Linked DNA regions of Halorientalis litorea. Each later gene encodes a partner of the first gene's protein in a complex. Links are inferred from orthologs where the notes say so. Each region holds a gene or a part of one and is shown in the gene's direction. Other genes may lie near its edges.

The links. The genes of interacting proteins can lie anywhere in the genome.
Region 2: MUG95_RS11395 (region 1) and rpl7ae share a complex: the UniProt entries of both Methanocaldococcus jannaschii proteins name them as parts of the 50S ribosomal subunit. The link is inferred for Halorientalis litorea from one-to-one orthologs.
Region 3: MUG95_RS11395 (region 1) and MUG95_RS01145 share a complex: the UniProt entries of both Methanocaldococcus jannaschii proteins name them as parts of the 50S ribosomal subunit. The link is inferred for Halorientalis litorea from one-to-one orthologs.

What each region holds. Positions count from the first base shown.
Region 1 is NZ_CP095482.1:2,116,230-2,121,158, forward strand. Bases 1,070-3,759 are described here. They hold MUG95_RS11395 (50S ribosomal protein L37ae), read left to right. Parts: upstream 1,070-2,121; coding sequence 2,122-2,397; downstream 2,398-3,759. Other genes in these bases: truD (tRNA pseudouridine(13) synthase TruD), read left to right, coding at 1,070-1,261; MUG95_RS11390 (DUF2103 domain-containing protein), read left to right, coding at 1,310-2,032; MUG95_RS11400 (DNA-directed RNA polymerase subunit P), read left to right, coding at 2,399-2,533; MUG95_RS11405 (KEOPS complex subunit Pcc1), read left to right, coding at 2,530-2,787; MUG95_RS11410 (PAS domain S-box protein), read left to right, coding at 2,903-3,759. Also shown: more of truD, read left to right, coding at 1-1,069; more of MUG95_RS11410, read left to right, coding at 3,760-4,929. UniProt on the Methanocaldococcus jannaschii protein: Binds to the 23S rRNA.
Region 2 is NZ_CP095482.1:225,563-228,409, forward strand. It holds rpl7ae (50S ribosomal protein L7Ae), read left to right. Parts: upstream 1-1,166; coding sequence 1,167-1,529; downstream 1,530-2,847. Other genes in the region: tmcA (tRNA(Met) cytidine acetyltransferase TmcA), read right to left, coding at 1-942; MUG95_RS01275 (30S ribosomal protein S28e), read left to right, coding at 1,536-1,766; MUG95_RS01280 (50S ribosomal protein L24e), read left to right, coding at 1,766-2,140; ndk (nucleoside-diphosphate kinase), read left to right, coding at 2,137-2,616; MUG95_RS01290 (hypothetical protein), read left to right, coding at 2,692-2,847. UniProt on the Methanocaldococcus jannaschii protein: Multifunctional RNA-binding protein that recognizes the K-turn motif in ribosomal RNA, the RNA component of RNase P, box H/ACA, box C/D and box C'/D' sRNAs.
Region 3 is NZ_CP095482.1:202,812-205,639, forward strand. It holds MUG95_RS01145 (50S ribosomal protein L13), read left to right. Parts: upstream 1-1,109; coding sequence 1,110-1,547; downstream 1,548-2,828. Other genes in the region: MUG95_RS01130 (DNA-directed RNA polymerase subunit D), read left to right, coding at 1-539; MUG95_RS01140 (50S ribosomal protein L18e), read left to right, coding at 763-1,113; MUG95_RS01150 (30S ribosomal protein S9), read left to right, coding at 1,541-1,939; MUG95_RS01155 (DNA-directed RNA polymerase subunit N), read left to right, coding at 1,951-2,142; MUG95_RS01160 (DNA-directed RNA polymerase subunit K), read left to right, coding at 2,151-2,330. UniProt on the Methanocaldococcus jannaschii protein: This protein is one of the early assembly proteins of the 50S ribosomal subunit, although it is not seen to bind rRNA by itself. It is important during the early stages of 50S assembly.

The sequences.
Region 1 (4,929 bases):
CGAGGACTTCCGCGTCCGCGAACTGGAAGCGTTCGACCACGAACCCGTCGAGGCCGACCCGGGAGCGTACCCGCACGTCCTCCTCCGGGCGACGCTCCGTGGCTGGGACACCAACGACTTCGCGAGCGCGCTCTCCGACGCCCTCGGCGCGAGCCGTGAGCGCGTCTCGTGGGCCGGGACGAAGGACAAACACGCCGTCACGACGCAACTGTTCTCGATGAAGAATGCCGACCCCGAGGCCGTCGCCGCCGTCGACCTCTCGGACGCGGATGTCGAGGTGTTGGGCCGGACCGGTCGCCCCATCCTGTTCGGTGACCTCGCGGGCAACGCCTTCGAGGTGACCGTCCGGGACGCCGACGCGCCCGAACGCGCCGACGCCGTCACCGCAGACCTCCGCGCGTTCGCGGGCGGTGCCCCCGAGGACCCGGACGCCCCAGTCGGCGTCCCCAACTACTTCGGCCAACAGCGGTTCGGGAGCAAGCGGCCGGTCACCCACGAGGTCGGACTCTCGATTCTCCGCGGCGACTGGGAGGGGGCCGTCCTTGCCTACGTGGGTAACCCGTCGGAGCGGGAACCGGAGGCGACGCGGGACGCCCGCGAGTATGCCGCGGAGACCCGCGACTGGGCTGGCGCGCTCGACGAGTTCCCTCGACACCTCCGGTACGAGCGGTCGATGTGTCACGAACTGGCCGACAGGGGCGAGGGCCTCGGGGCCGCGGACTATCGCGCGGCACTGGAGACGGTTCCGACGAACCTCCAGCAGTTGTTCGTCAACGCCGCCCAGTCGTACGTGTTCAACCGGATTCTCTCGGCGCGACTGGCGCGTGGCCTCCCGTTCGACCGCCCGGTCGCCGGCGATGTAGTGTGTTTCGCCGACGCGGACGCGCCCGAGGGGCTGGCACTGCCGGACACCGACCGTACACAGCGCGTGGACGACGAGCGCGTGGATACCGTCTCCCGCCACTGTGAGCGCGGGCGGGCGTTCGTCACCGCGCCGCTGGTCGGGACGGAGACGGACCTCGACGGGGGCGAACCCGGCGAGATAGCGCGCGACGTGCTGACCGACGTGGGTATCGAACCCGCGGACTTCGACCTGCCGGGGGAGTTCCACTCGACGGGGACCCGCCGGGCGGTGCTGGTGCGGACGGACCTGACCGTCGAGCAGGACCCCCTCACGCTTTCGTTCTCGCTCCCGAAGGGGAGTTACGCTACCGTCGTCCTCCGGGAGTACCTGAAGGCCGACCCGGACGCCCTCTCCTGACGGCCCGAACCGTCTCGCTTATGCCGCCGAGTACCCCAACTGTCGGGTATGCAGTGTCGGCAGTGTGCGTCGTCGCTCGCCAGACCCGGCGACTACTGTCTGGTCTGTCGGACGGCCAACGCCGACACCGTGGTTCTCGAACTCGAACGGGACCGCGCGACGGTCACGGCGTTGCTGGACGAGGAGGTGGTCGGCGAGCGGACGGTGACGACGACGCCGGAGGAGGGCGGCGAGGCGGGCGTCGTCGAACTCCGCAACTTCGCCGGGCTAGTCGCCGACGAGGTGCGGCGCAAACGCCCAGAAGAGGTGTACGCGACGGGGAACCGCGAAGTCCTCCGCGCGGTCCGGGCGGCCCTCCACTACGAGTTCTACCGTGTCGAGGACGAGGACCCGGTTCGTGCCGCCGTCGAGCGCGGCGGGCACGCGGGACTGGAAGTCGTCGAGGCGTCGATGGCCGACATTCTCGGTGGCTCTCACACGACGCTCATCGGCGAGCGGGCGGGGAAACGCGCCGTCGAGACGGTCGCCGGCCACCCACACGTCAAGAAGGTGATTCCCGGCCCCATCGACGCCAGCGGGTCCGGGTCCCGCGGTGGCGTCCGGGCGAAGGCGACGCGGGCCGACGCCAACGGGAACGTCCGTCTCCTCATCCGGGACGGGTCGAGCGTGCAGGAGAACCGCGTCGTGACGACGGCGGGGGACCGCGAACTCGGCGAGCAGGTCCGGGCGGACCTCAACGAGGCACTCGCCGAGGCCGAGTTACAGGAGTGATGTGCGGTCCGGGGGACGTGGCCGGCCCCGTCGCGGGGCCGTCGCAACTCGCAGGGTTTATCAGCGAGGTCCGGTGATTGTACGGTACTATGGCCAAGGACGCACGTACTGGCAGTGCGGGTCGGTTCGGTGCTCGCTACGGGCGCGTCGCCCGCCGTCGAGTCGCAGAGATAGAGGGAGACATGCGCGAAGACCACGAGTGCCCCGACTGCGGGAACGACCGCGTCGAGCGACAGGGCACCGGCATCTGGGAGTGTGGCTACTGTGGCTACCGCTTCGCCGGTGGCACGTACAGTCCACAGACCCCCGGCGGCAAGACGGTCCAGCGGTCCATCCGCGCCGCGTTGGCAGAGGACGAGGAGTAACATGAGCTACAAGTGCTCCCGGTGCAAGCGGGATGTCGAACTCGACGACTACGGCGGCGTCCGCTGTCCGTACTGTGGGCACCGCGTCCTCCTGAAAGAGCGGAGCCGTGACGTGAAGGAAGTCCCCGTCGAGTGACCGCCGCCACACACGACGCCCTTCTGGAGTTCACCTACGACGACGCTGACAGCGCGCGCATCGTCGAGCGAAGCGTCACACAGGAGGTCGGTGAGATTTCCGGGGACCGCACCCGCGCCGCAGTCACCCGCGACGGGACGACGGTGACGGTGACCGTCACCGCGAGCGACCTCGTGGCACTCCGGGCGGGCGTCAACACGTGGACGACGCTCGTGGATGTCGCCGAGCGGACTGCCGGTGCCGTCCCGGCCTGAAACCTGTCAATAGCTGAACCGTCCGATACGCTTATCCGCCAGATTACCCCAGTTCGGGGTATGGTTTCGGGGGTCGTGCGAACGCGGAACTCGGACTGCCAGCGGAGGGTCTCGCGTGAGTGAGACGGACCAGCGGGACTGGTGGCTCACAGGTGCCGACCGTCCGGCGTCGTCCGAGATAGAGACAGTACCGGTGACGGTGTTGGACGCCATCACGGACCCGTTCTACGTGTACGACCGGTACGGGAACCTCGTCGAGTGGAACGACGCGTTCCGGGAGATGTCGGGCTACAGCGACGCGGAACTCGGCGATTTCGACCCGTTCCAACTGGTCGCACCCGCGGACCGTGACCGGGTTCGGTCGGGACTTGCGCGGGTCGCCGCCGGGGAGGAAATCACGCTCGATGTCACGTTCGAGGCGAAAGACGGTGAGCGGAAACCACACGAGGTGACGGCGTCGCCGTTCCGGGACGACGACGGGAACGTGGTCGGTCTGGTCGGGACCGCCCGGTGTATCGCCGAACGCAAGGAACGCGAAGAGCAACTCAGACAGTACGAGCGAATCATCGAGACGGTCGGTGACGGTGTCTACCTGCTGAACGCCGACCGGGAGTTCGTCCGCGTCAATCAGGCTCTGGCCGACATGCTCGGCTACACCCCCGACGAACTCGTCGGGACGCACATCACAGATGTCCTGACCGAGGCGGCACTCGAAACCGCCGAGCGGTACCGGCGACTCGCCGCCGAGAGCGACCGGCCGGTCGTCACCTTCGAGAACGAACTCGTGCGGGCGGACGGGGAGACGGTCCCCGTCGAGACGCGCTTCTCCAGACTGCCCGAGAGCGACGAACACGTCACGCTAGGATTGGTTCGGGACATCCGTGACCGCCGCGAGCGCGGCCAGTTGCTCGAACAACTCCACGAGGGGACGAGAGAACTCATGACCGCCGAAACGGTGGCCGAGGTGGCGGAGACGACTGCCGAACTCGCACAGCGTCACTTCGAGTACGCCACGACGGAGGTCCGCCTTCTGCGCGACGACCGCCTCGAAATGGTCGCCGTCGAAACCGACAGGCCGGAGCTCCGCGAGCGGAAACCGCCGTACGAGGTCGGTGAGGGATTCGTCGGACGGGCGTACGAACAAGGTGAGCCAACCGTCGTCTCGGACCTCCCGACGGCCGACTCGCCGCACGACTACGACCCGATGCGGAGCGCGATGGTCCTGCCCGTCGAGGGGTGGGGGACCATCGCCATCGCCGCCGGGGAACGGGATGCGTTCGACGACAGGGACCTCGAAATCGGCCAAGTGTTCGCCGCCGACGCACGGTTGGCCTTCGAGTTGGCCGCCCGCGAGCAGGAGGTCCGCGAGCAGAACCGCGAACTCGAACAGTACGGCACGCTGGTCGAGACGATGAGCGACGGCGTGTACATGACCGACGAGGACCTGCGGCTGACGGCTGTCAACGGTGCGATGGCCGAGATGCTCGGGGCCGACCGGGATTTTCTCCGTGGGAAACGAATCAGCGATGTGACCGACGCGGAGACTGCCGCCGAGATAGAGCGGCTGTATCAACGGCTCCGTGCGTCGGACGCGGATGTCGTTTCTCACGAGACCGTTGCGACGGGTACCGAGGGTGAAACTGCCCCCGTGGAGATTCGCTTCTCGCTGCTTCCCGGTGACGGGCCACCGGGGCTGGTCGGTGTCGTCCGGGACGTGACGGAGCGCGTGGAACACGAGCAGGAAATCCGCGAGACAAAGGAGCGTCTCCAGATGGCACTGGAGAGCGCGGACCTCGGCGTCTGGGACTGGCACCTCGACGCCGACGAGGTGACGTTCGACGACCGGTGGGCCGAGATGCTGGGGTACTCGCTCGAACAACTCGAAGAATCGTACGAAACGTGGGCCGAACACGCCCATCCCGACGACATCTCGGTGGCCGAAAGCGAACTCGCCCGCCACTTGGCCGGTGAGTCCGACTACTACCGGGCCGAGTACCGGATGCAGACGAAAGACGGGGAGTGGCGGTGGATACGTGACCTTGGCCGTGTGGTCGAACGGGACGAGAACGGCCACGCGGTGCGGGCCGTCGGCGTCCACTGGGACGTGACCGAGCGTGTGGAGCGCGAACGGGAGTTGCGGGA
Region 2 (2,847 bases), 1.9 Mb from region 1 along the record:
GTCCACGATGACCACGTCCGGGTCGCCCGGGAGCGCGGTTGCGTCGGCGGCACGCTCGAACCGGACCCGGCCCTCGGCCGTCCGCAGGTCACGCGGCGACTCGTCACTCGGCGTACCCACGAGGGCATCGTTCTCATCGAGCGTCTCGTGTGCCCGCTCGAAGACCGTCGCGGCGTTGCGGTAGTCGGGGGCCGTCACGAGGATGTCCCGGCCAGCCATCGCGAGGGCGGCGGCGGCGAACCCGCAGGCACTCGACTTCCCGCGGCCACGGTCGGACTCCACCACGACGGCCTGCTCGTCGTCCCGGAGGACTTCGAGGGCGTGGACCGCCCGGGCTTGGTCCTCGGTCAGGCACGCCGTGTAGACGCTAGACGGAAACGTGGCGTCCGATGGGACCGTCACGTCGTGGTCCGGTCGGTGTGGGTCCGGGTCGGTCAGGCCGTCGCGCTCGACAGTCCCGGCGTCCACGTCGACGATTGCGATGCCAGGGTGCGCGCGGAGCGTCTCGACCAGCCGTGTCCGGAAGTGGCCGGTCACGTCGGCCACGTCCGCGGGCGGTGCCGCGAGCGTCTCGTCGAACGCGTCGCGTCTGTCGGGCCACTCCGCCAACGACGGCGTCAGCAACACGAGGAGGCCGCCGCCGTCCACCGCACCGACGGCCCGACCGAGGGCGTTCGGTCGGCACTCCTCGTGTACGTCGAGGACGACGGCCTCACGCGTTGTCCCGAGCAAGTCGCCGGAGTGTCCGATGGGGAGGTGTTCACAGTCGAGTGTCGGGTCGGGACCCACGAGCGTCGCCGCCGTAGCGGGGATTTCGGCGGCGTCGAGTACCGCACGCGCTCCGTCGTACCCCGAACTGGCGGTTCCGGCGAGGACGAGGACGCGACGCTCGTCCGCTCGCTGGGCGTCCCGGCGGAGGGCTGTCGTCACCTCGGCGAGCATACTCCAACAGTACCGTGGTGGGGGCTTGGGTGTGGCGGTCGTCCCGTCGCTGTCCCGACAATCGTGGGCGTGTGTGGGGCTGTCACTCGCTTTTCGGCATCGAAAGGGCTTTTAGCGGAGCGGGGCCACTCACGGGTACAGCCTGTGCGGGGTTGATGATGCTCCTAGCCTCTCAGGACTCTCAGGCGGGGGAGCGCGAGCCCACGGACAGGAGGAGATTACCAATGTCAGTATACGTTGATTTCGACGTTCCGGCGGACCTCGCCGACGACGCCCTCGAGGCACTCGAGGTCGCGCGGGACACGGGAACAGTAAAGAAGGGTACAAACGAGACGACCAAAGCAGTCGAGCGCGGGAACGCCGACCTCGTGTACGTCGCCGAGGACGTACAGCCGGAGGAAATCGTCATGCACCTCCCCGAACTGTCCGACGAGAAGGCGATTCCGTACCTGTTCGTCGAGACGCAGGACGATATCGGCCACGCCGCCGGCCTCGAAGTCGGTAGTGCCGCGGCGGCCATCGTCGACGGTGGCGACGCCGCCGCCGACATCGACGACATCGCCGACAAACTCGAAGACCTTCAGTGATACACGATGAGTGAATCGGAATCCGAAGGCGACGGCGGTTCGACGCCCGCCGAGGTCATCGAAGTCGTCGGCCGAACCGGCATGCACGGCGAGGCGATGCAGGTCAAGTGCCGCATCGGCGAGGGCGAGAACCAAGGCCGCATCATCACGCGGAACGTCCTCGGGCCGGTCCGTGAGGGCGACGTACTCCAACTCCGCGAGACGGCCCGCGAAGCCGACCAGATTGGAGGACAATAATGCCCCGAACCCGAGAGTGTGACTACTGTGGCGACGACATCGAGCCCGGAACCGGGACGATGCTCGTCCGTAACGACGGGTCGACCGTCGACTACTGCTCGTCGAAGTGTGAGAAAAACGCCGACCTCGGCCGCGAAGCGCGCGACGTGGAGTGGACCGAAGAGGGTCGCGGCCCCGAAGGCGGAGCCGAACCCGACGAGGAGCCGGACGCGGACGAAGAACCAGACATCGAGGCGGAACCGGCCGCAGACGAGGACGCAGACGAGAGCGGTGCCGCACCGGACCTCGAGTCGGCCGAAGCCGAAGCCGAGGACGACACCGAAGCGGCCGACGCGGACGGTGCAGACGACGCCGAGGCCGAGGAGGACGCATGAGCCACCACGACGAGCGTACTTTCGTGATGGCAAAGCCGGACGCGGTCCAGCGCGGCCTCGTCGGTGAAATCATCGACCGACTCGAAGGTCGCGGCCTGAAGCTCGTCGGTGCGAAGTTCATGCAGATAGACGAGGACCTCGCACACCAGCACTACGGCGAACACGAGGACGAGCCGTTCTTCGACGACCTCGTGGCGTTCATCACGTCCGGGCCAGTCATGGCGATGGTCTGGGAAGGTGCCGACGCGACGCGACAGGTCCGACAGATGATGGGGACGACCGACCCTGCCGAGGCACAGCCGGGCACCATCCGCGGTGACCTCGGCCTCGACCTCGGACAGAACGTCATCCACGGCTCCGACCACGAAGACCCCGGTGCCAACGAGCGCGAAATCGACCTGTTCTTCGACGAGGACGAACTGGTCGACTACGACCGCAGCGACGAACCGTGGGTCTACGAGGACGTCGACAACTGACCCCGACGCGGACCCGTTTTTCGCCGGCCGTTAACTCGTCAGTAGCTATTAGGTCACCGCGCTGATACGGCCACCATGGCCGTATTCCGGACGGTGTTGCAGGGTGGCGTGCTAACGTCCGAGTCACTGTTCTTCTTGCTCGTCCTCGGCGTGTTGGGCGTGCCGCCGCTAGTCGCGACAGTCGGGGCCGTTCTGAACCGTGACCACTCGTTTCAGTACCTCCTCACGGCC
Region 3 (2,828 bases), 1.9 Mb from region 1 along the record:
ACGACTACGAAGTCGGTGAGACCGTCACCCTCGCGCTGGACGTGGAGGGGCCGGGCACGGCCTACTCCGGTGACCTCGTCAGCAGCGACGATCAAGTAAAGCCGGCCGACGAGAACATTCCCATCATCGACCTCAAGGACCCAGAAGGGTCCGAGACGCCACAGCGTCTCGAAGTCGAGGCCGACGCGGTGATGGACCGCGGTCGAGAACACGCGAAACACCAAGGCGGCGTGGCCGTCGGCTACCGACACCTCCAGCGCGTGGAGGTCGTCGGGGACGCCGACGAGTTCGGCGACGACGACCCGCACATCCTCCGCGGTGTCATCGAGGAGGACGGCGAGTTGGTCCCGACCGAAGAGTTCGACCACGACCTCACGAACCGGTACCCGGGGAAGGATGTCGAGGTACACGACGTACCGAACGCCTTCGTGTTCAGCGTCGAGACGGACGGGTCGCTGTCGGTCGACGAACTGGTGACCCAGGCCGTGGACACGCTGTCCGGCCGCGCGACCGAACTGAAGGAAGCCGTACAGTTATGAGAACAGCTACTGCCCCGAGTACCCCCCGACATGACGCCAGCCGTACCCTGACGAGCGGCCGGGCAGAGCGGCGGGCAACCGTAAGCGGTTTGAAGGGGCAGTTGGAACTGACACAAGCACGCAGGGATAGCCAAGTCAGGCCAACGGCGCAGCGTTCAGGGCGCTGTCCCGTAGGGGTCCGCAGGTTCAAATCCTGCTCCCTGCACTTCTCTGGAGGTAGGTTATGAGCAAGACGAACCCGAGACTACGTAGTCTCATCGCCGACCTGAAGTCGACCGCCCGTGATTCGGGCGGGGACGTCTGGGCCGACGTGGCAGAGCAACTCGAGAAGCCGCGTCGTACACACGCCGAAGTCAACCTGGGCCGCATCGAGCGGTACGCACGGGAAGACGAAACGGTTGTCGTGCCGGGCAAAGTCCTCGGCAGCGGCGTCCTGCAGAAGGACGTTGCCGTCGCCGCCGTGGACGTGTCCGGGACGGCACAGACGAAAATCGACCAAGTCGGCGAATACATGGATATCGAACAGGCAGTCGAACAGAACCCCGACGGTACCGACGTGCGGGTGATTCGATGAGCGTGCCGGACTTCGAGGCCGAGACGGTCATCGACGCCCGAGATTGCATCCTCGGACGGGTCGCCAGCGAGGTGGCCGAGCGCGCACTCGACGGCGAACGCGTCGCCGTCATCAACGCCGAGCAGTCGGTCATCACCGGCCGCGAGGAGCAACTCGTCGAGAAGTACCAGACGCGGCGGGAAGTCGGCTCGGACCGCGGGCCGTACTACCCGAAACAGCCCGACCGCATCTTCAAGCGGTCGATTCGCGGGATGCTTCCGTACAAGAAGCCCCGCGGCCGCGAGGCGTACGAGAACGTCCGCGTCTACAAGGGCAACCCGAACGACGAGGACGGCGAAATCATCGAGGGAACGTCGCTGGATAGACTCTCGAACATCAAGTTCGTCCAGTTGGGGACGATCAGCGAACAACTCGGAGCAAACGTCACATGGTAACGAACACATCAGGCAAGAAGAAGACGGCCATCGCGCGAGCGACGGTGACGGACGGCGAGGGACTCGTCCGGGTGAACGCCCGGCCGGTCGAACTGGTCGAACCGGAACTGTCACAGCTGAAGATGCTGGAGCCGTTCCGCATCGCGGACGACGACCTGCGCGAGGGCGTCGACGTGGATGTGCAGGTCGAGGGCGGCGGCACCAGCGGGCAGGCCGACGCGGTGCGGACGGCCATCGCTCGCGGGCTGGTCCAGCACACGAACGACGCGGAACTGCGTGACGCGTACATGGAGTTCGACCGGTCGCTCCTTGTCAACGACGTGCGCCAGTCCGAGCCCAAGAAGTGGGGCGGACCGGGTGCCCGTGCGCGCTACCAGAAATCATACCGGTGAGGTGAGCACGCATGATGGTCCCAGTCCGGTGTTTCACGTGTGGTACCGTCGTCGGCGAGCACTGGGAGGAGTTTAAATCCCGGACCCAAGAGGGCGAGGACCCGGAGGCGGTCCTCGACGACCTCGGCTTGGAGCGACACTGCTGCCGTCGCATGCTCGTCTCGCACAAAGACCTCGTCGACATCGTCGCACCGTATCAGTGACACCGCACATGGCTGACCAACAAGACAACCGATACGAGAAGGCTCGCATCCTCGGCGCGCGAGCACTGCAGGTGGCCCACGGCGCGCCGGTGCTCATCGACACGGAGCAGACCCAGCCCATCCTCATCGCGGCAGAGGAGTACGACGCTGGTGTCCTGCCCTTTACGGTGTGGCGGGGTGAACAGTGACGCTGGTCGCCAGCGTCGCGCTCCGGCGCGTCCTCGACTCGCGGGGGAACCCGACTGTCGAGGCGGAAGTCACCACCGAGAGTGGGGGCTTCGGCCGCGCCGCGGCACCGAGCGGTGCGTCGACGGGCGAGTACGAGGCTGTCGAACTCCCGCCGAACGAGGCAATCGCGGCGGCCCGCGAACACGCCGTCCCGCGACTGGTCGGTGAAGTGTACGCGGGTGACCAGCGCGGCGTCGACGCCGCGCTCCACGCCGCCGACGGTACCGACGACTTCTCGCAAATCGGTGCCAACAGTGCCGTCGCCATCAGCATGGCCGCGGCCAAGGCCGGTGCGGACGTACAGGGCATCCCGCTGTACCAGCACCTCGGCGGCGCGTTCCGCGGTCGGAACTTCCCGGTGCCGCTGGGCAACGTCGTCGGCGGTGGCGAACACGCCGCGGACGCGACCCACATCCAAGAGTTCCTCGCGGCCCCGGTCGGCGCGCCGAGCGTGACCG